Regions from separate parts of the Halalkalibacter sp. HAAS-P013 genome, predicted to be linked through region 4. Evidence: riboswitches for the same ligand, from Rfam matches in the RefSeq annotation. Region 4 holds a riboswitch; each other region holds the start of a gene.
What was found. A riboswitch is a leader RNA that binds a small molecule or an ion and turns the genes downstream of it on or off. The one in region 4 is predicted to bind S-adenosylmethionine.
Positions count from the first base shown of each region.

Region 1: another riboswitch for S-adenosylmethionine. It lies ahead of AC1FXP_RS12280 (methionine ABC transporter ATP-binding protein); the one in region 4 lies ahead of metK (methionine adenosyltransferase).
Region 2: another riboswitch for S-adenosylmethionine. It lies ahead of AC1FXP_RS02720 (methionine biosynthesis PLP-dependent protein); the one in region 4 lies ahead of metK (methionine adenosyltransferase).
Region 3: another riboswitch for S-adenosylmethionine. It lies ahead of AC1FXP_RS00985 (peptide-methionine (S)-S-oxide reductase); the one in region 4 lies ahead of metK (methionine adenosyltransferase).

Region 1 is NZ_JBWQTU010000008.1:103,900-111,578, forward strand. Features, by position in the region: gene AC1FXP_RS12255 (LacI family DNA-binding transcriptional regulator) at 11-1,036, shown strand; gene AC1FXP_RS12260 (ABC transporter permease) at 1,120-2,232, opposite strand; gene AC1FXP_RS12265 (ABC transporter ATP-binding protein) at 2,234-3,163, opposite strand; gene AC1FXP_RS12270 (hypothetical protein) at 3,337-3,747, shown strand; gene AC1FXP_RS12275 (hypothetical protein) at 3,945-4,676, shown strand; SAM riboswitch class I at 4,931-5,044, shown strand; gene AC1FXP_RS12280 (methionine ABC transporter ATP-binding protein) at 5,181-6,206, shown strand; gene AC1FXP_RS12285 (methionine ABC transporter permease) at 6,199-6,867, shown strand; gene AC1FXP_RS12290 (MetQ/NlpA family ABC transporter substrate-binding protein) at 6,886-7,679, shown strand, end outside.
Region 2 is NZ_JBWQTU010000001.1:512,437-520,115, forward strand. Features, by position in the region: gene metH (methionine synthase) at 1-1,086, opposite strand, end outside; gene AC1FXP_RS02715 (bifunctional homocysteine S-methyltransferase/methylenetetrahydrofolate reductase) at 1,122-2,960, opposite strand; gene AC1FXP_RS02720 (methionine biosynthesis PLP-dependent protein) at 2,957-4,075, opposite strand; SAM riboswitch class I at 4,172-4,275, opposite strand; gene AC1FXP_RS02725 (hypothetical protein) at 4,410-4,571, opposite strand; gene prsW (glutamic-type intramembrane protease PrsW) at 4,606-5,253, opposite strand; gene AC1FXP_RS02735 (asparaginase) at 5,358-6,326, shown strand; gene AC1FXP_RS02740 (YpdA family putative bacillithiol disulfide reductase) at 6,551-7,519, opposite strand; gene AC1FXP_RS02745 (Glu/Leu/Phe/Val family dehydrogenase) at 7,632-7,679, opposite strand, start outside.
Region 3 is NZ_JBWQTU010000001.1:177,159-184,837, forward strand. Features, by position in the region: gene gndA (NADP-dependent phosphogluconate dehydrogenase) at 1-1,246, shown strand, start outside; gene AC1FXP_RS00980 (M3 family oligoendopeptidase) at 1,365-3,056, shown strand; SAM riboswitch class I at 3,558-3,672, shown strand; gene AC1FXP_RS00985 (peptide-methionine (S)-S-oxide reductase) at 3,724-4,140, shown strand; partial or broken gene AC1FXP_RS00990 (hypothetical protein) at 4,192-4,455, shown strand; gene AC1FXP_RS00995 (S66 peptidase family protein) at 4,500-5,423, shown strand; gene AC1FXP_RS01000 (hypothetical protein) at 5,579-5,863, shown strand; gene AC1FXP_RS01005 (cystathionine gamma-synthase family protein) at 6,296-7,525, opposite strand.
Region 4 is NZ_JBWQTU010000005.1:19,052-26,730, forward strand. Features, by position in the region: gene AC1FXP_RS08430 (glycosyltransferase family 4 protein) at 1-564, shown strand, start outside; gene AC1FXP_RS08435 (hypothetical protein) at 652-831, shown strand; gene AC1FXP_RS08440 (hypothetical protein) at 924-1,046, shown strand; gene pckA (phosphoenolpyruvate carboxykinase (ATP)) at 1,112-2,692, opposite strand; gene AC1FXP_RS08450 (hypothetical protein) at 2,949-3,323, shown strand; SAM riboswitch class I at 3,585-3,696, shown strand; gene metK (methionine adenosyltransferase) at 4,068-5,273, shown strand; gene AC1FXP_RS08460 (DUF1540 domain-containing protein) at 5,777-5,932, shown strand; gene AC1FXP_RS08465 (gamma carbonic anhydrase) at 6,026-6,553, opposite strand; gene AC1FXP_RS08470 (alpha/beta hydrolase) at 6,710-7,492, shown strand; gene AC1FXP_RS08475 (tetraprenyl-beta-curcumene synthase family protein) at 7,573-7,679, shown strand, end outside.

The DNA of each region.
Region 1 (7,679 bases), on a different contig from region 4:
GTAAATTATTATGCAACCAACTATCTATGATGTTGCGAAGAAGGCAGGAGTATCTATTGCAACTGTATCGAAAGTGATTAATAAAAATGGACGAATCGGAAAAGAAACAAGAAAAAAAGTTTTGAAGATTATGGAGGAATTAAACTATCAACCTAGCGTTCTCGCTTCTGCTCTGACAGGGAAGAGGACGGAAACAATAGGGGTATTAATTCCGGATTTAACTAATCCTTTTTTCGCAGAAATTACAGCTAGTATGGAAGAACGTGCTCATGAACGTGGCTTCAGTGTAGTCATATGCAGCACAAATGATAGTGAAGAGAAAGAAGCGAAATACATCTCCTTACTATTGAGAAAAAAAGTGGATGGCTGTATACTAGCATCCCGTTTTAAGCAAGTCGGTTTAATTGAAAATATGGTGAAGCAAGGGATTCCCGTTGCTTTAACTAGTCAGGATATCCCTTCTCTTAATTTAAATACTGTTTCTGTTGATGATTACAAAGGTGGATATAAAGCTACTGCTTATCTTGGTTCTCTTGGCCATAAAAAAATAGCAATGATTGCTGAGAAAAATGTTCGAAGCAGTCATGAGAGAATAAAAGGGTATGTTGATGCAATGATTGAAATGGGCTTACCTTTTGATGACGCACTCATCCGAGAAGTAGAACCAACAGTGACAGGAGGAGAACAGGCAACCGAAGAATTATTGTCTTTGAAAGAACCTCCTACGGCCATTTTTGCAGGAAATGAAATTTTAGCAATAGGAGTATCTCGGGCGGCAAGATCATTCCAGCTAGATATCCCAAATGATTTCTCTGTCATTGGATTTGATAATACATTACTAGCAACGATTTGCGATCCACCATTAACAACCATTGCTCAACCAATTGAACAAATAGGTAAACAGATTGTTGATATATTAATTAGTGAAATTAATGGGGAATTAGGAAACAAGCAACGCATTATGCTGCCGCCAGAGTTAGTGATCCGTAAATCCACAAAGGAATTGTCTATAGGTAAGCGTTTGGATGAAGGTTGAATGACGATTTAGGAGAGGGGGTGTCTCAAAAGGTCTATTTTTGACCTATTGAGACACCCCATTTTTGGTTCATATACAAATACTTACCGCGTTGCTACAATTGATTTTCTTTTATATAACCATGATCCAATCATAAAGGTAATGAAACCCCATAAGACCATAATCCCAATGCCACTCCAAAGTGTACTTGAAAAGACACTAGTTGAATAAACCATACTTTCTCTTAAGCCTTCCACAAAATAGGTGAGGGGAAGGATATTTGATATGGGCTGAAGCCATGACGGCATCGTTTCAACTGGGAAGAACACACCGCTTAAAAACATCATGAGGAAGCTCGTAATATTGGCCACTCCCATATAAGCTTCTGTCGTTTTGCTGAAGGAAGAAAAGAAATATCCTAACGCATTAAAAGATAATGCCCCTAATAAGAAGACGACAAGGAGACTCGGAAAGTTAATAAATAGATTTGCCCCAAATATGAGTACACCTATGAGAGATAATAAAATAATTTGTATGACGCTAAATAGCAAGCGCATGACCATGTCACTTAACCCAAAAAGGTTCATATTTGCAGGCGTCATTCGCAACCTTTTGATCAACCCTTTTCGGCGCATTTCTACTAAATCAACCATACCAAACATTCCACCTTGAGCGATGGCTAAGGCAATCATTCCAGTAAGAAGAAAGTCTGTATAGCTTAATTCGGTATCGCCAGAAGAGATCGATTCAAATTGTAATTCATATGTAGGTGTTGCACCCACAGCATAGAGATTGGCTTGTTGTACAAAATGATTAAGCATGCCTGAAAGGGCTTGTGTAGTTACCCCTTGTTCGTCTTCTTTATTTACGATAAGCAGGATAGAAGTGTCATCTTCTGATTCTGGTAAAACGATGGCTGCATTTACATCCTGATATTTTACCATCTCCTCGGCTTCCTCTCGACTGATAAGTTCAGTCGTTTCCATTTCCAGTACTGGAATTTCAATAATTTGCTCAAGGAGCATTTCTGAAGTTGCATTTGGATTTTCATTTACGATCGCTACTTCTGCAGTAAACTCACTATCTGAACTGCCGCTAAAAATAGACATAAAGATGACCATCAAGATAACAGGGAAGAAAATCCCCCAAAACCAAGCTTGTTTTTCACGAAACGTCAGCTTTAATTGGGCTAAGAACATTTGCTTAAACTGCTTCAACTCAATCCCTCCATTCCTTACCAGTGAAGGCAATAAACACATCTTCCAAACTCATTTCACGGATCGAGACTTGCTCTACCTGATAGTTCTTTTCCTTCGTAAATCCAAATAAGTCATACAATGTATCCTCAGGGTTCGTTGTCCATAGTTTTAAAGACGTTTCTTCGCGTTCTGTACGGGCAACGGATTCAAGGTTTCTAGAAAATAGATCAGCTTCTTCTGCAGCTTCAGCTCCGTCAAGGAATGATAATCGTACTTCGCGTTCTTCCGTTAACTTTTCTATAAGGGCAGATGGTGTATCTACGGTGATGACTTTTCCTTGATCTACGATACAAACTCGATCACTCAACTTTTCAGCTTCTTCCATATAGTGGGTTGTTAAGATTGTCGTTTTTCCTAATGCTTTTAGCTGGAGGACAATGTCCCAGATGTTTCGCCTTGCTTGAGGATCAAGTCCTGTTGTCGGTTCATCGAGGAAGATGATGTCAGGGTCACTAATCATCGCGAGGCCAATGGCAAGTCGTTGGCGCTGACCTCCAGATAGTTTTTTTACATGATTATTGCGGTGATCAGTAAGATTAACGAGTTCTAGAATTTCCTCAGTAGGGCGGGCCTTGTCATAAAAAGTAGCAAAAAGGTTCAGGTTTTCTTCAGGGGTTAATAAGTCAAACATAGCACTTGACTGGGGCTGTACACCAATTTTCTTTTTAATCGTTTTTGCGTGCTGATCCCAATTCAACTCACCAAAGTGGATCTCTCCATGATCCGGTGTAACCAACCCTTCAATCATTTCAAGAGTCGTCGTTTTTCCTGCTCCATTTGGACCAATGATCGTAAATACTTCTCCAGCTTTTACTGAAAAATTGATGTCCTGCACAGCATGAATGGTTCCAAATGATTTTTTTAGATTTTTTACTGTTAATACAGCCATTTACTCTCCTCACTTTCATTGAAATTTCAGCATGTAATAATACGAAATAATTTGCAGAATAGTTTCACGATATCTGAACCATTTTTATTTTATTAACTTAAAATGGGAATTAGTGTTAAAATTTAAAACAAAGTAGTAGATTTGAATAGGGTAGTGTAGATAAGTGAAGGGGGATGGTCACAATCGATTTTTTTATATTTGTTTTATTTGCTGTGGTTGGTGGGTGTTTGTTAATTGGTACGACAAAACAAGAAAAGAAATGGCTTGGTGGAATTGGGGGAATAATGGCGGTCATTTTTATTGTTGTTAGTCAAATAATTAAACTCCAATCGGGGTTCTTTATAGAACGAAGTGTAGAAACTTCAGAACCTGTCGGGCAATGGGTCGTATCCTGTTTTATTGTTCTAGCACTCTATTTACTTATGATGATTAATTACCGCTGGATCAATGCTGCATTAAAGAAACAGTCGTGGCAAAAATGGGGATTAATTAGTTTGGATATATTATTTAGTCTTATTTATCTATGTTTCGGAGCATTTGCACTTTTTGTCGTTACTTTCACATACTTTCCGTTTGCGCCATAACAGATAAATAAGAGCGAACAGTTCTAGCACTGTTCGCTTTACTTGTGGTTGGACAGCTGAAATAGACTTTGAATTGGTTGTGAATGAGTAGTGTTTGTATGGATGGGACAAAGGTTTATGTTTACCCAACTTAAAGGAGATCAATGTTAAGATAGAAAATAACACAATTGAGCAGAAAAGTTGAGGTTTTTTAAAATATGAAACACTTATTATTTGTAGTTACGTTGCTCTTTCTTTTCGTTGGCTGTAGTGAAACAGAGAAGGTGCTAGAAAAAGAACCAGATTTTCAAGGGATGATTCACTATGAAGATGAACTAAATTCATTATTCTTTGTGTATGTTGATGATGATTTAACTCCTAGAGAAAAACAGGACTTTTATATCCCAGACTATATATATGGTTATTGGGTTGAATTAACAAATAGCACTATACTTTTAAATGATGAAGGAGAAGAGATCACCATCGGTGAAGCAGAATCAGGCAATGTGAGGGTTTGGGTTGAAGGAAACTTTAAAGAAACAAGAACGGCAATTAATGGTGATAGGAAAACGTTCTTTGAAATGATGGAAGAACAAAAGGGGTTTCCTTATTATAAAGCGGAACAAGTTACTTTTTTCACAGTTAAATTGACGAGAGATGATGTGATTGCCAATTTAAAGGCGTATGATAATGGTAAGTATACAGTTCATGGTTACTTTGAAAGTTCAAGAACATATGAAGAGAATATTGATCATGTTCACAAGTTGATGGCTTTAATGGATGACTTAGAAGAAATTGAAACCGGTAGTGTGAACATAGGTGGTTCTAACCTACCAAGCGGTGCGAAAGAATTAGGCATAGAAGAATATCCTTTCTATATTATTTTTGACACTGAAGAGATTGTATTGGAAACTAGTAGTATAGAAGAGGTTTATAAATTCTTTGAATAACTCTCTTAAATGTGCGGTGCACGATCATCAGTCTAACTGAGACGAGTGATCGTGCTTTTTTGTTCTTTTCTGTACATGGCGAATTAATGCGGAGTTATGGCGAGTAAAAAAGTAAAAGGGAGTACCGCTACTTTATTTTTCGATAAATCTGAATAAAAAATTATATCAATGTAATATTATTTGTTGACAATCATTTTGTGATTGTGCTATCATTCTCTCATTGCTAATATAAACAAATAACTGAATTTAATAGACTCTTATCCAGAGTGGCGGAGGGACTGGCCCGACGATGCCCGGCAACCGTTGGATCGAATGCGATCTAAGAAGGTGCTAAATCCTGCAAAGTGTAATGCTTTGAAAGATGAGAGAAGGGAATAAATAAACCTTTCTGCTCATCATACAGAAAGGTTTTTTACATTGTGGGAATAATAATTCAGAAAAAATGTTGTAATAAATTTGAGTATTCTTATAGGGAATGCTACCTATAAGGGGAAGGAGGAGCGGATGATTTCATTAACAGGAATTCGGAAAATATTCCTAACAAAAAATGGTCAAGTTACGGCAGTTGATGGGATTAACCTTACCATCAATGAAGGTGAAATCTATGGTGTTATTGGATATAGTGGTGCGGGAAAAAGTACATTAATTCGAATGTTGAACATGCTTGAGAGGCCAAGCGAGGGTGATGTTGTAGTTGCTGGAAGAAATCTTTCAAAACTAAAACCAACAGAGCTCCGTAAAGCTAGACAAGAAATCGGCATGATTTTTCAGCACTTTAACTTGCTTTGGTCGCGGACTGTACGGGAAAATATTGCGTTTCCGCTTGAAATTGCTGGTGTGAAGAAGACTGAGCGAATGAAGCGAGTGGATGAATTAATTAAGCTTGTTGGCTTAGAGGGCCGAGAAGAAAGTTATCCATCTCAATTGAGTGGGGGACAAAAGCAGCGTGTCGGTATTGCACGTGCGTTAGCCAATAACCCGAAAGTTCTTCTTTGTGACGAAGCAACGTCGGCATTAGATCCTAAAACAACCGATTCAATTTTGGATTTACTTGTAGATATTAACGAGCGACTAGGATTGACGATTATATTAATTACGCACGAAATGCATGTCATTCGAAAGATTTGTCATCAAGTTGCGGTTATGGAAGCTGGAAAGATTGTTGAGAAAGGGCCTGTACGAGAAGTGTTCCGTAAACCAAAAGAGAAGATGACAAAGGAATTCGTTAAGCAAATTACGGAGACTGATGAAACAGTTGAAGCCGTTGATCATATGCTTGCTGATTATCCGGACGGGCAGCTGGTGCAGCTGACGTTTGTCGGAGAAGAAGCAGAACGTCCGTTGATCACCCAGTTGATTAGACAATTTGATGTCGAGGTCAACATTATCCAAGGAAAAATAACGAAGATACAAGAGGGTTCGTACGGAACATTATTTGTGGCCTTAACAGGTGACAAAGATGAAATCGACAAAGCCATTGCATTTATCCGCGAGAAACAAGTGGAAGTGGAGGTGATCGCCCATGCTTGATCAATGGTTTGGAAGGGTAAGATGGGATCGGTTATGGGACGCCACACTCGAGACTCTTTATATGACGGGGATTTCCGTCGCGGCGACATTTATCATTGGGTTAATTTTAGGCCTTGTCTTGTATTTAACGAGCAAAGGAAACCTTTGGGAAAACAAGTGGATTAATACGGTATTTAGTTTAATTGTTAATGTGTTTCGCTCGATTCCGTTCATTATTTTAATTGTTTTGTTGATACCATTTACACGTATGCTCGTTGGTTCGATGCTTGGAGCCAATGCAGCCTTACCAGCATTAATCATTGGAGCGGCTCCGTTTTATGCTCGGATGGTCGAGATGGCATTAAGGGAAATTGATAAAGGTGTTATTGAAGCTTCTCAAGCAATGGGAGCAACCAAATGGGATATCATTCGAAAAGTCCTTATTCCTGAGTCGCTTCCAGCACTCATTTCCGGTATAACCGTAACAGCTATTTCGTTAGTTAGCTTCACGGCTATGGCCGGTGTAATTGGAGCAGGTGGACTCGGACACTTTGCTTACCTTGAAGGTTTTCAACGAAACAACAGTCAAATTACATTAGTTGCAACAGTGGTCATTTTAATCATTGTCTTTCTTATTCAATGGATTGGTGACTACTTTACAAATAAAACAGATAAACGATAACAAGGGGGATTTTTAATTATGAAAAAGTTTTTACGCTTACTTGGTGTAGCAGCATTATCCGCATCTTTAGTAGCTTGTGGTGCTGCAGAAGAAGAAACAACAGAAAATGCAGCTGGTGAAGAGGGAGAACAAGCTGAAACATCAACGCTAGTAGTTGGGGCATCTGCTGTGCCGCATACAGAAGTACTTGAATATGTTCAACCACTTTTAGCTGAAGAAGGCATTGAGCTTGAAATTGTCACATTTCAAGATTATATCTTGCCAAACCAAGCATTACGTGATGGCGATATCGATGCAAACTATTTCCAGACACCTGGTTACTTAGCGATGCAATTAGATGAAAATCCTGATTATGATTTTGTAAGCATTGGGGCTATCCACGCTGAGCCAATTGGTGTGTATTCTAAAGAATACAGCAGCTTAGATGAGCTTCCAGAAGGTGCAACAATTATCATGAGTGATTCAATTAGTGACCATGGACGTATTCTTCCAATTTTTGAAGAAGCAGGCTTAATTGAGCTTGATGTCGCAGAAGGTGCTTTAGCAACAGTAGACGATATCGTATCAAATCCTAAAAACTTACAGTTTGACAAGTATCAAGTAGAAGCAAGAATGCTTGCTCCTTCATTTGAAGCAGGAGAAGGCGAAGCAGTTGTGATTAACACAAACTATGCACTTGAAGGTGGAGTAGACATTGAGCAGTATGGTATTGCGTTTGAGGGAGCAGATGTTCTTCAACCAAACCTAATTGTTGTTCGTTCAGAAGACGAAAACCGTGCTGAGATCTTAAAATTAGTTGAAATTCTTCAATC
Region 2 (7,679 bases), on a different contig from region 4:
AGCTTCTTCAAACTTTCCTTCAGCAATTAACCGCTTGAACTTTCTAGATCCAATTACATTTGTACGTTCCCCTACAAATAACGGACGCATACTCTCATCATAAATGAGTGGTTCAATCCCTGAAACGGCATGTGGATGTGATTCATCAAACGTACGTGGCTCAAAATCTTTTGTTGCCTCTACCATTGCCCGTATATGATCAGGTGTCGTACCGCAACAGCCACCAACGACATTTAGCCAGCCTTTTTCTGCAAATCCACGTAATTTCATCGCTAATGATTCTGGAGACTCATGGTAATGTCCCTCTTCATCAGGTAAACCGGCATTTGGATAACAACTTACATACGTCGTTGCAAGTTCAGATAACGAACGAATATGATCTCGCATAAATTCCGGTCCTGTCGCACAATTCAAGCCAACAACAGCGGGATTCATATGCTCTAAAGACAAATAAAATGCTTCAATGTTTTGACCGGCTAATGTTGTCCCCATTGGTTCAATCGTACCTGAGATAAAAATTGGCAGCTTTACATTGAGTTCTTCAAATGCACGTTCAATCCCTAAATAACCTGCCTTTACATTACGCATATCTTGGCTTGTTTCTAGCAGCATGATATCGGCTCCACCACGGATAATTCCGCGTGCTTGCTCATGGTATGATTCAACCAGTTTTTCAAACGTCACACCACCTGTTACAGAAAGTGACTTCGTTGTTGGACCCATCGCACCAGCAACGAAACGCGGCCACTCTGGTGTTGAAAATTCATCCGCTACTTTTTTCGCAATGGCCGTTGCCAAGCGACTCAGTTCTTCTGCTTTATAGCCAAGATCATAATCGTCCAAAACAATATCTGTCGAGCCAAATGTATTTGTTTCAATGATGTCAGCTCCTGCTTCTAAATAAGCTCGATGAATGTTTTCAATAACATGAGGAGCTGTTTCATTTAAATATTCATTACATCCTTCATATTCTTCCCCACCAAAATCCTCTGCTGTTAGTTCAGCTTGTTGCAACATCGTCCCCATTGCACCGTCTAGGATTAGAATTTTCTTTTCTAGCTGTTGTTCAAACAAAGACTTAACCATATGTCCGTCCTTTCTATTCCCGCATACTCCTAAATTCACTTACTTCCTTGAATAATTGGTTTCCGTACTTCTATATATTTTGTTAACTCGACTGTCATTTCATAACGCATAAACGGTGTAATTAAATATATTCCATTGAAATATTGCAAAGCTGCATCAATCAGTGATCGCGCAATTTGTATCCCTTCAGCTGCAGCGGCTTCTTTGTCTTCTCCACATGCAGCCATCGCAGCTCGAATATCATCTGTTAATTTAATACCTGGCACCTCATTATGAAGAAATTCAGCATTTCTCGTACCTGTTAATGGCATAATCCCGATATAGATAGGCTCTTTTATATGTTTCGTCTCATTCGCTAATGATTCCATTTGATCTATGCTGTAAATTGGTTGGGTCATGAAGTAATCTGCGCCACTCTCAATCTTTTTTTCCATTCGCTTTACAGCTTTATCTAAATGTCTCACATTCGGATTAAACGCTGCTCCGACAGAGAAATTCGCTTTCTGCCCTAATTCTTTTCCTGAAAAAGAAATTCCTTCATTTAGCTGCTTCAAAAATGAAATTAGTTGAAAAGAACTTACATCATAAACGGATGTTGCTCCAGGAAAATCACCAATTTTCGTCGGATCGCCTGTAATCGCCAATACATCATCAATGCCTAATGCACTTAATCCCATTAAATGAGACTGTAGCCCAATTAAGTTTCTATCACGGCAAGTAACATGGACAAGCGGCCTTGCACCTATCTGTTCTTTAATCATTGCACCAAGAGCTAAATTATCGACTCTCGGGGAGGCAAGCGAATTATCAGCCATTGTAACAGCATCTACTCCCACTTCCTTAAGTGCTTTTGCGCCTTCCATAAACCGCTTTGTACTTAATTTTTTAGGTGGATCTAACTCAACAATTACAGACTTTCGTTCCTTCACAATTTCTGGAAGCGGCTTTTCTTTTCGCGGAATTTCAATGGATTCCCGCATGAATCCAACTAATGGCCGGACCGTTTTACTAGTGATCGGTTCTGTAGTTTCTCTCACCTTTGCAAATGCTTCAATATGCTCAGGCGTCGTACCACAACAACCTCCCAATAAACGAACCCCCTGCTTAATAAACTTCTCTCCCATATCTTGAAAATAATCTGCATTCGATTGGTAGAACACACGCCCATCACGATAATCAGGTAAGCTTGCATTTGGGTACGCAGATAAAAACCCCTTTTTCGGTAACGCAATCGTTTCAAATGAACGAAGCATATGAAACGGACCTGTCCGACAATTTAATCCAACCACATCAGCTCCTATAGCTGTCAGTTGTTCAAACGCATCAGAAACGGCAATCCCACCATTCATCACACCTATTTCTCCGAGTGACAAATTTACAACTAAAGGCAAACCTGTTAATTTTCGCGCAAGGTTTGCAGCCATCGTAGCTTCTTCCAAATCGTAAAACGTCTCTAACAAAAGGCCGTCAACGCCTTCCGTTAATAGCTCATTCATTTGCTCTTTGAAGGCTTCCTCTATCTCGTCAAGGCTCCATTCTTCTAATTGAAACCGTCTAATCCCTCCAACAGTTCCTAGTACAAACGTATTCTCACCAGAAGCTTCTTTTGCTAAACGTACGCCTGAGCGATTGATGGAGCGAACCTCTTTCTCTAGCCCATATTTTTCTAGCTTCAGTTTGTTCGCAGCATACGTATTAGATTGAATCACATCAGCTCCAGCCAAGGCGTATTTCTTATGAGCATTTAGTATGATATCTGGATTTTTTACATTTACTTCTTCAAAGCATTGGTCGACTCCTTGCTCATATAGCAACGTTCCCATTGCTCCATCTCCGATTAAGACTTTTGATGCTAGTTGTTCTAAAAAGCTCATTCATTCTCCCTCTCTTTCACTTGACGGAATGCTTGATCAAGATCAGCAATTAAATCCTCTGCCCGCTCAATCCCAACAGAAAAACGCAACAAGCGATTGCAAACACCATTTGCTATACGAATATCTTCAGGAATGTCCATATGTGTTTGCGTAGCAGGGTACGTCATCAAACTCTCAACCCCACCTAAACTTTCTGCAAAAGAGACGAGTTTCAACTGCTGTAAAAATGGGTTGACCCACTCTTCTTTTAATATCCGAAAAGAAATCATTCCACCTTTTCCAGGATATAGGACGTCTATTACACCTTCTTGCGCCTCTAAATATTTTACGATTGCTTTCGCATTTTCTTGATGTTTATCCATTCGAAGGGCCAGAGTCTTCATCCCTCTAATTAACTGATATGAATCGAAAGCTGATAAGATTGCTCCGATCCCGTTATGGTAATAACCAATACGTTCACAAAGCTCTTCTCCTTTTGCAGCAATGAGCCCAGCGATCACATCGTTGTGGCCACCTAAATATTTAGAAGCGCTATGTATAACGATATCTGCACCGTCCACAAGTGGTTGTTGCAAAAGTGGGGTATAAAACGTATTATCAACAATTAATAAAATTCCGTATTTTTTGGCTATTTTAGCTAGTTCAACAATCGACGCTTCTTGCATTAATGGGTTCGTAGGCGTTTCGATAAATAATGCCTTTGTATTATCAGTAATACAGTTTTCAAACTGTTCAAGGTTACGAGGGTCTGCAAAAGAAAAAGTTAAACCCCAACGATTCCATCCTTGTTCAAATAAACGATAGGTTCCTCCGTACAGATCTTGTGATGCTAAAATTTCATCTCCTTGTTCAAAAAGAGAAAGAACCGTTTGAATGGCTGCCATCCCCGAGCTGCAAGCAAAACCTCGTTCCCCCTCTTCCAACTCCGCTATCGCTTTTTCTACGACCTCTCTAGTTGGATTACCTGTTCTTGCGTAATCATACCCTGTCGACTCCCCAATTCCCGTGTGCCTATATGCAGTTGAAAAATACACAGGTGTATTAATGGTCCCTGTTGGATTATCTGAACGATTTCCAATTTGTACTAAGATTGTCTCAAGTTTCTCACGGTTCATTTATAAGACCTCCACATTTATATCATTCATTAATAAATATTAAAAACCACCTTCTATTTAAAATAAGAAGAAGGTGGTTGTGTTATCAATCGCCTCTCCTTATCTTTCAAGCCGTCAACTTGATGGATTTAGCACCTGACCGAAATCGGCTGGTTGCTGAGACATCTTTGGGCCAGTCCCTCCGTCTCTCTTGATAAGAAAATCAATTATTCATATTTTTCATTTAATCAAAATTACAACAAATTTCGAACTTTTGCAAGAAAAATTTTTCCTGCAAGTAGATTAAATCATTAGAAAAAAGCGCAACAGCAACGATCAATACATATTTAATTTTTTATTCTAAGGAAGCATCAATATTTAAGTTTTCTTCATTTCCGCAGACACAACGCTTGAAGCCTGTTTCATATTCACCTTTTTCATTTCTACTCCCACGTAGAATATATTTTTCACTACAAACTGGACAACGAATCACAACACGATAACGTCCTTCAGCCATATTGATCACCCTTTACTTATTAAATTCTACAAACCTATACATCTAATTGATGAGCTCGCTTCACCTTTTTTAACGCTACCCACCATAGAAAAAACATAAATGGAATTATCGCAACTAAGAAATACATTCCGAAAAAAAGCAAAATAAAATCATAGACGCCGTGTAAAATAATAGGCAAACTTAACGACAACGTCAAATGTTTCCCCCTTTTATCTTCTTCTACTTTAGCTCTTCCAAGATAATATCCCATGATGACACCGTACAAAGCGTGACTAGATACAGGCAATAAAGCTCGGCCAAAAGCTGTTTCTAAGCCATTAGCTATTAAATAAAAAACATTTTCTAATGTTGCAAATCCTAGTGAAAGAGAGGCGCCGTAGACGATTCCATCATAGCGTCTCGCAAAGGTCGCATGTTGATACACAAAAACCCAAAGTAGAAACCATTTAAAGAATTCTTCCACGAACCCATACAAAAAGAAGGCTCTTGTAAACGGATGTGTAAAATACCCTTCCGTCGTGAATGCATACTGTAAAACCATAACAGGAAATACAAGTAACACTCCAATTAAAAACGTTCGAAAAACAAGCGAAACCGTATTCGAACTATAATGATTTCGCAAATAAAAATATGATAATAATGCCATTCCTGGAGCTATTGCTGCTGTAATAAGTGCAAACAATTCGCCAATCCTTTCTCCTTGCGTTACGATTTATTACTCAAACCAAAGCTTATATGGTAATATAATATAATTATGCAAAACATTGTGAAATTGGGGTGACCTTTTTGAAGAAAATTCTTGTTTTACATACTGGTGGCACCATCGCCATGCAAGAAAATGAACATGGAGCAGTCCAACCAAACTTAATAAACCCATTATATTCCACTATCGAATCGCTATCAACCATTGCCTCTGTGATTGTGGATGATTACTTAAATTTACCTTCTCCTCACATGACTCCTAGTTTAATGGTTGATTTAGCAAAAAGGTTAAAAGAGCGAGTAAAAGACGATCAATTAGATGGCATTGTTGTCACTCACGGGACGGACACCCTTGAAGAAACAGCGTATTTACTAGACCTTATTCTTGATTGGGATACTCCGGTGATTATTACAGGAGCGATGCGTTCTAGTAATGAGCTTGGTGCAGATGGTCCACATAATCTAATTGCATCAGTAAGAGTAGCAGCAAGTGACGAGGCACGAGGAAAAGGAGTTCTCGTTGTCTTAAATGACGAAATTCACACAGCAAAAAATGTAACGAAAACTCATTCAAGTAATATTGCGACATTTCAAAGCCCTCAATACGGCCCAATTGGAATTGTTACAAAACGCGGGGTGTTTTTTCACCATACATTAACGAAACGTGATTGCCATCCTGTAACACAAATGACGAAAAAAGTAGCTTTGTTAAAGACCTATGCTGGCATGGACGAAACAATCATCGAAGCCGTCGCTACCACTCACATTGACGGGTTAGTTATTGAAGCATTCGGTCAAGGGAATGTCCCTCCAACCATTATGCCTGCACTAAAGTCATTGATCACCCGTAACATTCCGGTAGTACTGGTATCGCGTTGTTTCAACGGCGTCGTCCAAGATACTTATGCGTACGAGGGCGGCGGTCGTTCGTTAAAAGAAATCGGCATCATTTTTACAAATGGTTTAAATGGCCAAAAGGCAAGACTGAAGCTCATGGCTGTTTTAGAACAATCGACGGATCACTCAACGATTCAGGAACTTTTTTATAAATAACCCATAGCACCCATTTTATAAATTAATGACTTCTTAAATCATACGATACAAGGTCTCAAAAGGTCAGATAAAGACCTTCTGAAAAATTAGCAATGGCATGCTCGTCGCGCTCCTGTTATAAGAAATCCACTCATAACAGTCTTCAAAGGATTACGACGGCTTGGCTCATTGCTTCGAGGCAGTCACAAAAGGTCAAAGAACTCACCTTTGTGACTGCCTATTTTTTATTTTTTCTTACTTTGAATAGAGTTAGCGATCTGTCCCCCGTGAAAACGTCCATTTTCAATGAAGATTTCATTCGCATTATTTCCAGCCGCGATGACACCTGCAATATATAATCCTTCTACATTTGTTTCCATTGAATCAGGATCAAAATATGGTCGTCCACTCGCCGGGTCAACAAGAACCCCCATTTCTCTTAAAAAAGAATGGTCTGGATGATAACCAGTCATCGCAAAGACAAATTGGGCAGGCACCCTTTCTATCTTTTCTCCTACTTGGTAGACAACTTCATTATATGTAATTTCTACGACCTCTGCATTAAACACCATGTTTATTTTTTCATGACGAACAAGAGAGTCAAATTCTGGCAGGATCCAAGGCTTAACACTAGTAGAATATTCACTGCCGCGGTACAAATTCGTTACTCGAGCCCCTGCCTTTTCTAGCTCCAATGCTGCATCTACAGCTGAATTCTTACCTCCGATTATAACAACGTCCATATCAAAATAAGGATGAGCTTCCTTGAAATAATGAAATACGTGGCTCTGATCTTCCCCTGGTATGTTCATCATATTTGGAGAATCATAATAACCTGTAGCAATAATTACGTGATCGGCTACGTATTCTTCCTTTGATGTTCTTATGTAAAAATGACCTTCTTTTTGCTTTTGAACAGTTTCAACTTGTTCATATGCTCTAACCCGTATATTTTTTCTCTTAACCACCTCTCTGTAATAGACAAGTGCTTGGTTTCGTCTAGGTTTTCGTTCTTCAATTACAAATGGCACACCACCTATTTCCAACTTTTCACTCGTACTAAAAAATGTTTGGTGAGTTGGATAACGATGAATGGCACTAACGACATTATCCTTCTCAATCACAAGTGGCCTGAGTCCTTGCTCCATACAAGCAATAGCTGCTGCAAGCCCACAAGGCCCACCACCTACTATAACGACCTCTTCCCTTATCATAATGTTCACCTTCTCTTCATAAATCAAATAGGGAAACTCACAAAATTGTCCCAAATTTCTAATATGTAGGCACATTTGATCTTTCCGAGTCTCCCTTTTATCCTTTATTTAATTACACCCAGCCACGGAACCTTGATGCTTCAGCCATCTTCCGTACTCC
Region 3 (7,679 bases), on a different contig from region 4:
TAGTATTGAAGAATTTGTTGCTTCACTAGAAACACCAAGAAAAATTTTATTAATGGTACAAGCTGGCTTTGCTACAGATGCAACAATTGAGCAGCTTTTGCCACACTTAGAAAAAGGCGACATTTTAATTGATGGTGGAAACACGTTCTTTGAAGATACTCGTCGTAGAAACAAAGAGCTTGCTGAGTCAGGCGTTCATTTCATTGGAACAGGGGTATCTGGTGGTGAAGAAGGAGCGCTTAAAGGGCCTTCTATTATGCCAGGTGGGCAAAAAGAAGCATATGATCTTGTAGAGCCTATCTTCAAGGATATTTCTGCAAAAGTTGGCGGAGATGCTTGTTGCACATACATCGGTCCAGATGGTGCTGGGCACTATGTAAAAATGGTTCATAACGGAATTGAATATGGTGATATGCAGTTAATTTGTGAGTCTTACCACCTTATGAAAGATGTTCTTGGACTAAGTGCACAGGAATTACATGAAACATTTAAAGAGTGGAATGAAGGCGAACTTGATAGTTACCTAATTGAGATCACAAAAGACATCTTCACTAAGGTGGACGATGAAACTGGAAAGCCTATGGTTGATGTTATTTTAGATACAGCTGGCCAAAAAGGGACTGGAAAATGGACAAGCCAAAGTGCGCTTGATTTAGGTGTACCTTTATCGATCATTACAGAATCTGTTTTCTCTCGTTTTATTTCAGCGATGAAAGAAGAGCGTGTGAAAGCAAGCAAAATTCTAAGCGGACCGAACACTACGTTTGAAGGCGATAAAAAAGAATTTGTTGAAAAAATCCGTAAAGCATTGTACTTAAGCAAAATTTGTTCTTATGCTCAAGGGTTTGCTCAAATGAAAGTAGCTTCTGAAGAGTATGATTGGAACTTAAACTTAGGAAATATCTCTATGATCTTTAGAGGTGGATGTATCATCCGAGCTCGTTTCCTTCAAAACATTAAAGAAGCTTACGATCGTGACACAAATTTAACGAACCTATTACTAGATCCTTACTTCAAAGAAATCGTAGAAGGCTACCAAGAAGCTGCTCGTGACGTAGTGGCTACAGCTGTTAAGCTTGGAATTCCTGTTCCAGGTCTTGCAAGTGCGTTAGCATACTTTGACAGCTATCGTACAGAAACACTTCCGGCTAACCTTCTACAAGCGCAAAGAGATTACTTTGGTGCTCATACGTATCAACGTGTTGATAAAGAAGGAACATTCCACACAAACTGGATGGAAAAATAATAAATTGTGTAAGGTGGCTTCGACTTAGTCGAGGCTGCCTTTTTTGTTTGGATAATTTTGTATTTATTATTACATTGTATTCTGGTACGATGAGCTTACCTGAAAAGGAGGACGATTCATGTCAACATTTTATGTAGAGAAACTGAACTTTAATGAACCTAAGAAAATAGCGGAGATGTTTGATGCGTTGTTACAGGAATCTACGGACAATGTAGAGGAATTAGAATCATGGCTTAAAAAACAGTCAGAGCTATTTGATGCCATTGAGGAAGCAATGTCTGGGCATTACATCGACTTTCAATGTCAAAGTGACTCTAAAAAGGCAAAAGAGATTTTTGAGCATGACCAAAGTGTCATTGACCCCCTTTTTAAGAAATATAATTCTTTATTTGATGAGGCATTTTTATCTTCTAAGGCAAACGGCCAATTAGACCCTATTTTGTATGAACAGTTGATTAAAAGAAAACAAAATGCAAAAGAAATTTTCAGATTAGAAAATATTGACTTAGAAGTAAAAGAAGATGCGCTTGCAACGAATTATTTTGAACATACAGGAGGATTAACCGTTCAATGGGGTAATGAAGAACTGACATTAAGTGAACTTTCTCCATACATACAAGACCCTGATCGTAATACGAGACAACAAGCTCTTACTTTAATTTCTGAAGCCATCCTCTCCAAGGAAGCAGAGCTGCAACAAATTATGAATGAGCTTATTGTGTTACGTCATCAAAAAGCTCAAAACACAGGGTTAACGAATTACAGGGATTATATGTTTAAAAAATATGAGCGCTTTGATTATACGCCACAGGACTGTAAAAACTTAGCAGTATCAATTCGTAAGTATGTCAAACCGCTCAAAGAAAAATTACAGAAACAGCATAAGACTGAACTAGGTGTTGACACGTATAGACCATGGGATAGACAAGGTGTTCCACAAGAGCAAAAGCCATTACAACCTTTTACAACAACTGAGGAGCTTATTGAAAAGTCGAAGGTTATCCTTGGAAACCTTGATCCACGGTTTGCTGAGCTTCTAACAACGATGGATGAACGTGGGATGCTTGATTTAAATAGTCGAAAAGGCAAAGCGCCTGGCGGTTTTTGTTCTAATCTCCCTGTATCACAGCTTTCGTTTATTTTTATGAATGCATCCAAGACACAAGATGATATGATTACTTTGCTTCACGAAATGGGGCATTGTATTCATAATGACTTAATGAGAAAGCAACCAATTGGAGACTATCGTGAGACACCAATGGAATCAGCAGAATTAGCAAGTATGTCAATGGAACTTTTGACTATGGACCAGTGGAATCTCTTTTATAAAGATGAGGCAGATCTTATACGTGCAAAGAAAGAGCAGTTAAAAGGAATAATCGATTTTCTTCCTCTTGGGATGATCATTGATCAGTTCCAGCATTGGATGTATGAAAATCCAGATCATACATCTGATGAACGCGATAGAAAGTACAAAGAACTGATGCTAAATATAGACTCGAATGTGGTAAATTGGAATGGTTATGAGAAATGGCAACAAACAGCTTGGTTGCGTGTTCTTCATATTTTTGAGGTGCCATTTTATTATATAGAATATGTGATTGCCCAACTAGGAGCAGTCCAAATGTACAAACAATACCGGGAAAATCCAGAACAAGCACTTGAAAATTATAAAAAAGCATTGGCTCTCGGTTCATCGAAATCTTTACCTGAAGTATATGAGGCGGCAGGAATTCGCTTTGATTTCTCAGATTCGATGATTCAAGAATTAATGGTATTTTTAGAACAAGAATTAGAACAGTTACAGTAAAACAAAAAGAGTTGTCAGTTCAGTATGGCAACTCTTTTTGTTTGTTGAGACCTTATAGAAAGGGAATAGGGATATGGGGGAAAAAGAGCCTAATCATAATACTGATTTCCAGTTTTATTTTATTTATTTATGTATGTTTTTTACATGTTCAAATCATACATTACAGTCATTTCAAACTTGAGCGAGGCATTGATTATGTCATTATATTAGGAGCAAGAGTAAAAGGAGCCGAACCTACCTTATCCCTTTGAAGACCAAATTACGACGATATTAATTAACTACGTTTACAACTTATTTTATAGGCAATGATAAAGCGATGGTTGATAAATTTATTGAAAAATAATAACAACGAAGGGGTATTGAGATCCCTACTTAGGAGCATTTCTTAATAAGAGGATGAAAGTTTTTTAATATATTTAAAAGTATTAGTTGAATTTTGAATTAGAGATTGATATTATTAAAAGTAACACTAATAAACATAAAAAATAAATAGCGATAAACTTCTTATCCAGAGTGGTAGAGGGACAGGCCCTATGAAACCCGGCAACCATCAAGTTTAAATATTAACTTGAACGGTGCTAATTCCTGCAAAGGTGTAACCTTTGAAAGATGAGAGAAATGTATTTATTAATACTAACCTCTCTTTCAAAAAAGAGAGGTTTTTTTAATGGAAAGAAGGCTTATCGCTCAAAAGGAGCGATCATTAATGGAAAGAGCAGTGTTTGGTGCAAGTGAATTTTTCAGTCAACAGGCTTTTATTACAGATTTTCGTGGTATTGAGTATGTTCAAATTAGACAATTAAAAGGAACAAATGTAGATATAGTAGAAATATGGTTTGACCCTTGGAAAGTATCCTATAATGAATTATTAGATTTGTTTTTTGATTTGCATAACCCAACAATTAAACAAGGTCAGCAATTTAAGAATCAGTCCTTTATTTTCTTTAATAATTTTAATCAATTAAAAATAGCCAAACAAAAGAAAAGCCAGCTAAAACAAGTATTTAAAGATGAAATAATCACAGAAATTATTCCGGTGTTTGAACATATTAATACCCCGGAGGAGATAAAGCTAATATCATAATAAACCTCATATTTGGATGCGATGCTAATGAAGTAACTTTTTGAATGGAAAAAGACGGCTGATCAAAAGCAGCCTTATTGTTTTATCATGGAAAATAAAAAAGTATTTGAGATGGCGGTTTGTATGAGCAGTGGACAAAAGGGGAAGAACGGATCGTTTACTGCACAGCCTAATGATGTAACACGTGATGTATATGATCGCATGCAAGTCATCCTATCTAGTGATACACTGTTCATAAGTTATCTTATGGGTCCATTAGAAAAAAATGTTTATAAAATAAATATGTTTTCATACATTTATATATACGCACATTAATAACTCTAGCCGTTTCAGAAAAGTGAAGACAAGGGAGGAGTAAAATGGCTATAAGACCACCATTGTTACAAAGAGGAGATACGATTGGATTGGTTACAGCTGGCAGCCCTCTTGATGCTAATATCATAAATACTAGAGTTCAAACAATTAGGGATATGGGTTTTAATATTGCTTTTGGCAGGAACGTTTATTCATTTGAGGGCATCGTCGCTACAACGGCAGAACAAAGAGCTGAAGATGTGATGAACATGTTTACAGATCCAGGTGTCAAAATGATACTCACAACACGTGGAGGGACTGGGGTTCAGACCATTCTTCCATATCTAGACTACGCTGTAATAAGAGATAACCCTAAAATAATTTCCGGTTATAGTGACATTACAGTACTACTTAATATTTTGAATCAATTTAGTAATTTAATTACCTTTCATAGCTTAATGCTTGTTGATTTTAGAGCAGATACTCCATCTTATAATTATAATCAATTCTTTCAAGCTAATTCTACATTACTTTCTCCTAGATCTATTCAAAATCCACCCAATATGCCACTGATGAGTTTAGTTCAAGGTAATGTAACGGGTCCCATAGTAGGTGGAAATATGACTTCGCTCATTAATACACTGGGTACACCATATGAATTTGATACAAAAGGTAAAATACTTTTCTTAGAAGAAATCAATTCTCCTACGACAATGATTTATCGCTACTTTACTCAGCTATCGATGTCAGGAAAATTCCAAGATTGTATTGGTATTATTATGGGGGAATGCACCAATTGTCCTGTGTCTTATGGCACGACATATATAGATTTAATCAGAGATTGGTTAGTCCCCTTAGGAAAACCTCTGATGGTCAACCTTGCTACAGGACATGGAATTTATAAAGCTGCTATTCCAATAGGTGCATCTGTAAACCTCAATACAATAGATAATACATTAACTGTACTTGAACCAACTGTTTCTGTTTAAGTTTGAATTACTCAGTTTTTTATTATGTGAAAAAAATGAACAATATGATTTTAAATAAAAAATAATCAATTTATTTATGTAAACTATACTCAAGTTACTCTCTATGGTAATTTTTTATTGTAGTATACTCCTAATAATAGAGAGGTGGATTATGAATGGAAATTCATAATTTAATTGAGTCAAAACAGTATTTTGTCGATGAAACAAAAGTGAATTACTATGTTGTCTATGAGAAATTTGAAAACATTGAGGCTTTGCTTAAGGAGAACAGAGTGGAAGAAAGAAATCAGGGAACGGAAGAAATCATATACATTTTTCATGGCTACGGTAAAGCAGATCTATTACAGAGAGTTTGTAGTTATCGGCTAGATGTTGATCGCCAATCCATTAATGACACACTAAATACTATAAAAGAAGAGCATAAAGAAATTTTCAAGTAGAATGGGGGAGTAGATGGTAATCCACTCCTAATTTTAACTCTTGTAACTTATACATTAGAAAATATTAAACTTAGTCTCGGTAAATTATCAGGCTTAAAAGTCCTTTTATTGAGTTAGAGACTGCGTTAATCCAATAAAGGGTTAGCGCTTTTTATTATTGTAGTTATTGTACTGATAGGACAGTTAAATTGCGATTTCCTTTTAACCCTAGTTTATTGCAAATTGATCGGGTGTCTAGTTTAGATATTACAGGGGTAAGTATTTTTTATTCGACAACAGTTCAGGTTAAAAATTTAATTATTGAGGTGAATTTGATAGGAAGGAGGCTTTATGGAAAAATGGTGAAATTAGCAGCAATTATTTTTCAGTCATAACTATAAAGGGTAACGCTCCTGCAGCAGGAGCGCTTTTAACTAACGGTACAGGATTTCGTCAGTACCCCCCTTTTTTGATTTCTGCTATTTTATTTGTTATTTTAATTGAGCTTAATGCAGACTTTAGGTCATCAATCAAATCATCAACATCCTCAATCCCTACCGAGTAGCGAACAAGCCCCTCTGGAATTCCTAATGCAGCGCGCTCTTCTGGTGTGTTTTCTATATGACTCGTTGTACGAGCTGGACCTACAGTTGTTTCAACTGCCCCAAGGTTAGCTGCTCTATTTGCAAATTTCAATTTAGGTAAAAATTCGCGAACCGACTCCAATTCACCTTTAACAGCAAAGCTTAACATACCACCGAAGCCACGCATTTGCTTTTTTGCAATTTCATGGTTAGGATGGGTTTCTAATCCAGGATAAAATACTGCATCTACTTTCTCGTGCTTCTGTAAAAAGCGAGCAATTTTCTCGGCACTCTGACATTGCTGATTGATTCTTAAATGGAGCGTTTTCATCCCGCGTAATAGCAAATAAGCGGCCATAGGATCAAGGCTAGCACCGTTAATTTCACGATAATGAAAAATTCTTTCTTTGAGTTTCTCATCATTACTACAAACGACACCTCCTAGTGCATCAGCGTGGCCACCTAAGAATTTAGTTGCACTATGGATGACTAAGTCAGCTCCAAACTCCAAAGGATTTTGGAGGAGAGGAGTAGCGAATGTATTATCGACAAAGACAAGGGCACCAACTTTGTGAGCGACTTTGACCATTCGTTCGATGTCTGTAATTTTTACGGTCGGATTTGTAGGGGTCTCTAAGTAAAGAATTTTGCAGCCTTTTTTCACTTCGGCTTCAAGGATTTCGTGATTGCCAGTTTCACAAAGTGTGACGTCTACATTGAGTTTAGGAAGGAATTCTGAAAAGATTTTATTTGTTCCACCATACGTGTCTTTAATAGAAACAAGACGGTCTCCAGGTGATAGTACTGTAGCCAAAGAGTTACTATTAGCAGCCATACCTGTTGAAAAACTAGTGACCGCTTTGGCATTTTCTAGATTTTTCACCTTGTCTTCAAAAGCTTGAACCGTGGGATTCGTGTTTCTTCCATATATATGACCAGGCTTTTTACCAGTAGCAACTTGGAACCAGTGATCAATGTCATCATACCCAAATGATACGCTGTGGACAACGGGTACTTGTGTCGCCCCATGTACAAGATATTCTTTCTCTCCAGCCCAAACGGAACGGGTACCCATACGAACATGTTCATGCCTTTTCACTGCAATCACTCCTCTGAAAAAGTTAAACCTTTAACATGGTCGAAGAAACTATATTGGAAATTCCAAGTTTAATTGGAATGATTCCCTTTTTCATATTATATTTTGTAGGTAGAAATGTATTGTCGAGAAATTTTGAAAAGACTAAATTGATTCA
Region 4 (7,679 bases):
CAAATTAAACAAAGAAAGATTATTTTGTATGTAGGTCGAATTGCACCTGAAAAAGAAATCGATATTGCCTTAAATACGTACGAAACTCTTCCTCTGTACCTAAGACAGGATACCCATTTTTTAATTGTTGGAGATGGGCCACAACTTAAATTATTAACAGAACATAACAATGACCAAATAACGTTCACGGGTTTTTTAGAAGGAGAAGAGCTCGCGAAGATTTATGCCTCTAGTGATCTTTTTTTATTTCCTTCATCTACCGAGACTTTTGGAAATGTTGTGTTAGAAGCGATGGCTTCTGGCTTACCAGTTGTTGGAGCCAATGCAGGTGGAGTACAGCATTTAATTAACCATGGCGAAAGTGGATTTTTATGTAAGGCTAGAGATGTTAAATGTTTTTCAGAATACACTGCAATGTTATTAGATGATAACGAGAAGCGGTATCTTTTTGCAAACAATGCACGGCAATTCGCCTTGACGCAATCATGGGATGAAATATTTGCACGTCTTATAAGAAGCTATTTTGAAGTGGTGAAGCGCAATGTAAAACGTTTTTCAGCTTAAGACGTATAAGAGAGGGTAAGTTCTTTCACCGTATTCTTATAGTTAGTTTAGCTCGTACACACTGTTATGAGTCTTTGCATTTAGAGTATGAATCTGACTAAAACGCAAAAGGTAAATACGAGTAATGAAGCAGTAAAGTCTCCAACGTATCCTAAACTTTCAATGATTACGCCTAATGCAACCATTGTTAGCACTATTGGTACAGAAGTAGGGAAAGAAAATAATGCTCTTTCTGCATATCAGAATACGCTAGCACCACCTACGTAAATGCGTAAGGTAAGTGAAAAGACAAGAGCAACAGGGAGAGAGGTGTTCTTAAGAGCTGGTTGTATAAGCTGTCATGCTGGGAGAACGTTTACGTGGATGTACATGTGGAAGGGATTGGTCATGAGTATTGGGTAGATAGAACGGCAGGTTTTACTGAAGAAGAGCAAGAAGCGTTAATTGATTATCTTCTTACAGAAACAAGTCCCAATGAATAGGGGGATTATAGTAGGAAATTTAGAAAACAGGGTCTCAAGACAAATTTGAGACCCTGTTTCTTATCCTATTTAGGACCAGCTTTCTTAATTCTGCTGCTAATAGAATTGAACTTTTGAAAGTTTTTCTTGAAATTAGCGGCTAATTCTTTTGCCTTTTGATCGTAGGCTTCTTTATCTGTCCATGTATCACGAGGTTTGAGAACCGAGTCAGGGACTCCAGGACAATGAATAGGAATGTGTAGTCCAAAAATAGAATCTGTAATTGTCTCTGCAGAACGTAATTCACCAGATAAGGCAGCCTGAACCATTGCGCGAGTATATTTTAGATTCATCCGTTTTCCGATTCCGTATTCTCCACCGGACCAGCCAGTATTAACAAGATAGACATTAACATCATGCAGGTCAATCTTTTCTCCTAACATTTCAGCATAACGAACCGCTGGCAATGGAAGAAAAGGTGCCCCAAAGCAAGTGGAAAAAGTAGCTTCTGGAGAAGTTACACCACGTTCTGTTCCAGCAAGTTTACTAGTGTATCCAGATAAGAAATGATACATTGCCTGTTCCTTTGTTAACTTACTAATTGGCGGCAAAACACCAAAAGCATCTGCTGTTAGGAAAATGATTGTTTTTGGATGTCCTGCAACACTTGGAACTAAAGCATTAGGGATTGCATCAATCGGATATGCCGCTCGGGTATTTTCGGTTAACGATGTATCATCGTAATTTGCATTGCCTGTTTCAACGTCAATAGCTACATTTTCAAGAACTGTTCCAAATCGAATAGCATTCCAGATTTGTGGCTCTTTTTCTTTTGAAAGGTTTACACATTTAGCGTAACAACCCCCCTCGATATTAAATACGCCATTACTTGACCAACCATGCTCATCATCTCCAATTAATGAACGAAGAGGATCAGCTGATAACGTTGTCTTGCCTGTTCCTGAAAGACCGAAGAACAGGGCGACGTCACCCTCTCTTCCTGCATTTGCAGAGCAATGCATCGAGAGTACATCTTGCTCGGGGAGTATGAAATTCATAACGGAGAAGATGGATTTCTTCATTTCGCCTGCATATTCCGTTCCGCCAATTAAAATAATACGTTCTTCAAAAGAAATGATGACAAATGCTTCTGAGTTTGTTCCGTCATTTATAGGATCGGCTTTAAAAGACGGAGCTGATATAATTGTGAACTCTTTCTGTGAAGGTTCCTTTTGATCTTTGGTAGGACGAATAAATAATTGACGTGCAAAAACCTGGTGCCATGCAAATTCGTTAATGACTTTTAATGGAATTTGATATCTGTTGTCAGCGCCAGCATAGCCATCGGATACAAAAATTTCACTTTTGTTTTTTAAGTGGTCAATCACTTTAAAATATAGGGAGGTAAACGTATCTTTATCAATCGGCTGATTGACCGTTCCCCATTCAATGCTTTCTTTTACACTTGGTTCGTTGACAATGAATTTGTCTTTAGGGGAACGACCAGTGTAAGCGCCAGTTTCAACACTAAGTGCACCTGTAGATGTGAGCTTCCCCTCACCGCACATTAACGACTTTTCAATTAATGAGGAGATAGGAAGATTAAGGTGAACCATGTCTGAGTTCACTAAGTTAATTAATTCGGAATGAAGGTTGATTGTATTCATTGTCGCAAAACCCTTTCTTTAATTTTTTGATTGTTAGCATTAAATACAAAATCTTGTAAATTAGTATAACATAATAAGTCTAATAGTCTATACTATTAATTGAATTTTCCATTTGTGATATATTTAATAGAAAATGTGTTTTCGTAGGATGTTTTTTTGGGTTACTGGCCACCAACTAATCAAATTGCTTTATTGTTCCTAAATTTCTTCTTCATGCATACAATCTAGGTAAAGAGAAATGAAGGAGGCGTTCTATTTGCAGCAAGTTTCTATGTTGGATGTCGCTACTGTTTCAGCAGTAGTAGCGGCGCTTGTAACGGTGATAGGAAATGCCTTTGGTATTGAAAAGCAATATCGTGCTCTATTAGCGATTGGAATAGCTGGTATACTTTGGTTTATTCCAAGGGAGTGGGGAGAACAAGTACTGATGGCACTTATTATTGGCTTAACAGCTAGTGGGGTTTATAGCCAAGTGAAACCTCGGGATAATGCAAATGAATTAATGAAAATGCAACTTCGAGAAGAACTTCGAAAAGAGCAAGAATTGGAGAAGGAAAGGGAGAAAAAGCAACAACAAAGGGAAAGACAAAATGAAAACCGTCAAGAGAGGCGAGATGATACACCGTACTAAAATAACAAAAGGCAAGGTTTGCTTAAAGGCCACTGAAAAAGGTCAAAACCGTACCTTTTTCAGTGGCCTCTTTGACTTCCTGCTTTTAGATCTTATATCTTTATTAGCAAGAATTATGATTAATACTCGTTTTTAGCATAGTATTAAATGAATCGTGCACAATAACAATAAATCTTAATGATAATTTGATTAAATTTTTAATAGGAGTCGGATATGTTGACACTAAACAACATGTGCGATATGATATGCGTCGAACGGATACTCTTATCCTGAGTAGGCGGAGGGACAGGCCCGAAGAAGCCCAGCAACCAACACTTTAAAGCCATGAGTGAAAAGGTGCTAACCTGCAAGGCTATGCCTTGGACGATAAGAGGCTAAAGGTAAACATTCAACCCTTTTCCTCTACAGGAGAAGGGTTTTTATCGTTTATACGGCTTTACAGGTAGGTATTTCCCATTCGATGGGGCATGAGTGCCGTCTCAAAGAAAAACACAAGCTTAGTACAAAGCGGTGTTTAAAGGAGTGTACTGAAAAAGAGGGGTTTTCTTTTTCAATGTACTCGAAGCAATGGAACGCAGCCGCTGCCAATGGTGTGAGAAATGTATCACACCTAGGAGTTTGCTATTAGTGGGTTTCTCATAGCAGACGAGCAGCGTGCGGAATCATTGCTACTTAATATAGAGACATTGAAAAAGGTGGGTTTGTACCTTTTTCAGTGGTTTCGTTTAAAGGAGGAATTTGATAATGACAGAATTGAAAAGCAGACGTTTGTTTACGTCGGAATCAGTAACAGAAGGGCATCCTGATAAAATTTGTGATCAAATTTCAGATGCAATTCTTGATGCGATTTTAACCAATGACCCGAATGCTCGTGTAGCTTGCGAAACATCTGTTACAACTGGCTTAGTATTAGTTGCGGGAGAGATTACGACAAGTACGTATGTCGATATTCCTAAGATCGTTCGTGAAACAATTAAAGGAATTGGTTATACTCGTGCAAAATACGGTTTTGACTATGAAACGAGTGCAGTACTTACATCAATTGATGAGCAGTCAGCAGATATTGCTCAAGGTGTTGACAAGGCACTAGAAGCTCGCGAAGGTCAAATGACGGATGAAGAAATTGAAGCAATTGGTGCTGGCGACCAAGGACTTATGTTTGGTTATGCTAATAACGAGACGAAAGAGTTAATGCCTCTTCCAATTTCACTAAGTCATAAAATTGCTCGTCGCTTAACTGAGGTACGAAAAGATGAGATTCTTCCTTATCTTCGTCCGGATGGGAAAACGCAAGTAACCGTAGAGTATGATGAGGATGGAAAACCTGTACGTATTGATACGATCGTTATTTCAACACAACATCATCCAGAAGTAACTCTAGAGCAAATTCAACGTAATTTAAAAGAATATGTCATTAACCCAGTTGTCCCAAAAGAATTAATTGATGAGAATACGAAATATTTCATTAACCCAACAGGCCGTTTCGTTATTGGGGGACCTCAAGGAGATGCTGGTTTAACAGGGCGTAAGATCATCGTTGATACATACGGTGGATATGCACGTCATGGTGGTGGAGCATTCTCTGGTAAAGATGCGACGAAAGTTGACCGCTCAGGAGCATATGCAGCTCGTTACGTAGCGAAAAATATTGTTGCGGCTGGTCTTGCTGATAAATGTGAAGTCCAGTTAGCTTATGCCATTGGTGTTGCACAACCTGTATCGATCTCTATTGATACATTTGGTACTGGAAAAGTATCTGAAGAGTCACTAGTGGCTCTTGTGCGTGAAAACTTTGATCTGCGTCCTGCAGGTATTATTAAAATGCTTGACTTACGTCGTCCGATTTACAAGCAAACAGCAGCATACGGACACTTTGGGCGTACAGATGTCGAATTGCCATGGGAACAAACGAATAAAGCGGCTGCTTTAAAAGAGCAAGCTGGACTATAAAAAAATTAAATAGAGACGTACTTATGCACACGATTTTTCTAGAAGAATCGTGTGCATCTTTTATTCTCATAATTCGTTTTTAAGGAGAGTAGGTGTGAAGACCCAAACGCGGGTGAAATTGAATGGATTTCATAAATGTGATGAAAGTCAAAAAGCGGTGAAAATTCAAGAGAAAGGGGGTGTCTCAAAAGGTCTGTTTTTGACCTTTTGAGACACCCCCGAAGCAATGAGCGGAGTCGCTACATCTTTTAAAAGCCTTTAGAGGAGTGGGTTTCTCCTCTAAAGGCGCGTAGCGAACGGAGCCATTCCTTCCTCTGTTCCGGACTTTTAGGACAGCCCCCAAACGCCGTTGAAAACCAAGGAAAGCGTCCTTCATTTCAGTTATGAAGGAAATGGAACCCCCTTTTGTTCCCAATATTAATAATACAATCTCTAATTATTTGACCTGTCCGTATGCTTTCTAGTTTTATTGGTCAAAATGAAAATCAGAGGGGGTGAGTGAAATGGCACAAGATGTTTTATGTGAAGTAAACAACTGTGTATACTGGGCTCAAGGAAACCAGTGTGAGGCTGACAGAATTTATGTAATAAGTCATACAGGAAAAGAAGCGGAGAAGCAAGAAGAAACAGATTGTAAAACGTTTGAACCACAACATTAATTTTGGCTAGAAAAGAGCGATGGCCATCGCTCTTTTCTTTCTTTATTATTGATAATAATAATCAATCTTATTCATTTGAAATAGAAAATCTTGTTATTTGTTTTTATCTTCCTGGAGAACTTGTTTATAATGTTGTCCTTTTTCTACATATTCACGCCTGATACGAGCCATATCAACCGTATCTTCTTCAGTCAGGTCACGAATGACTTTAGCGGGTCTGCCAAATGCCATACAATTATCTGGGATTTTCTTTCCAGGAGGAACAAGGCTTCCAGCACCGATAAAGGCACCTTCACCAATCTCAGCACCATCTAATACAATGGAGCCCATGCCAATTAACGCATTTTTACGGATTGTGCAACTATGTAGCATTACTTGATGACCTACAGTGACATCATCTTCAATGATTAATGGATATTTTGGACTTTGATGCAGCATTGACTGATCCTGAATATTGACTCTGTTACCTATTCTAGTAGGAGATACATCACCTCTGATAACCGTTTGAAACCAAATACTTGATTCATCTCCAATCGTAACGTCTCCAGTAATTGTCACTCCATCTGCAATAAAGGCACTGTCTGAAATTGTCGGAAATTTGTCTTGATAACGATAAATCATTCGTCCACATCCTTTTCGTTTAGTGAAAAAATCGCTATACTTATTTTAACGTAAAACGTAATGCCTGGGTTACTGAAAAAGGGAGAATTGTCATTTTCGTAACTTTTCATAACGCCATGGTCTTTTTTCAAATTATATCGTTAGGGGGAATACATTATGTGGAAATGGGAAGTGGCTGACCCAAGAGGAGTGGTCGTCATGGTTCATGGTGCTGGGGAGCATCATGGACGGTATTTGTGGCTAGCGAAGAAGTGGAATGATCATGGATTTGATGTGGTGATGGGCGATCTTCCAGGCCAAGGAAAAACAAGAGGAAAAAGAGGCCATATTCAATCGTTTAATCAATATATAGATTCAGTGGAAGAATGGTTAAATGAAGCAAGAACGAAAGGATTACCGGTCTTTTTACTCGGACATAGCATGGGAGGACTTGTTGTGATTCGCACGTTAATGGAGCGAAGTACAGCCATGATAAGCGCAGTAATATTGTCATCGCCATGTTTAGGTCTAAGTGAACCTCCTCCAAAAACAAAGGAATTTGCTACTAAAATTCTTCATCGAGTTGCACCTTCATTTAGTCAAAATTCAGGGATCCGTACTGAGTTAACGACACGTAATGAAGAGGTGAGAGAAGCCTATTTAAAAGATGAATTGCGAGTTACAAAGGTTTCAGCTAGGTGGTATCAAGAATTGGCAAAAGCAATGCGCTTAGCACATCGTTACCCAGAAAAGTTTCCGAATCTTCCTCTACTTGTTCTCCAATCAGGAGAAGATTACGTTGTGAATAAATATGAAGTGAGAGAATGGTTTAATCACCTTTCTTTACAAGAGAAATATTATAAGGAATGGGAAGGCTTCTATCATGAAGTGTTTAATGAGCCAGAACGAGAAGATGTTTTCCGTCATGCTATTGGGTTTGTTAACTTGCTAACTCCTTAAAAGTCCGTACAACTTAATTGTATGTACACTTAGAATATGCTAAGGTTCTAATTATGGAAAATGACTAGGAGGAATTTCGGTTGAGCGCACCAACAAGACCCATCCCGTTACTCATGAACATTTATAAAGAAGTTATTCCAACGGTCCATAAATACTTTGACCCATGGATAGAGAAGGCTGCATTAAT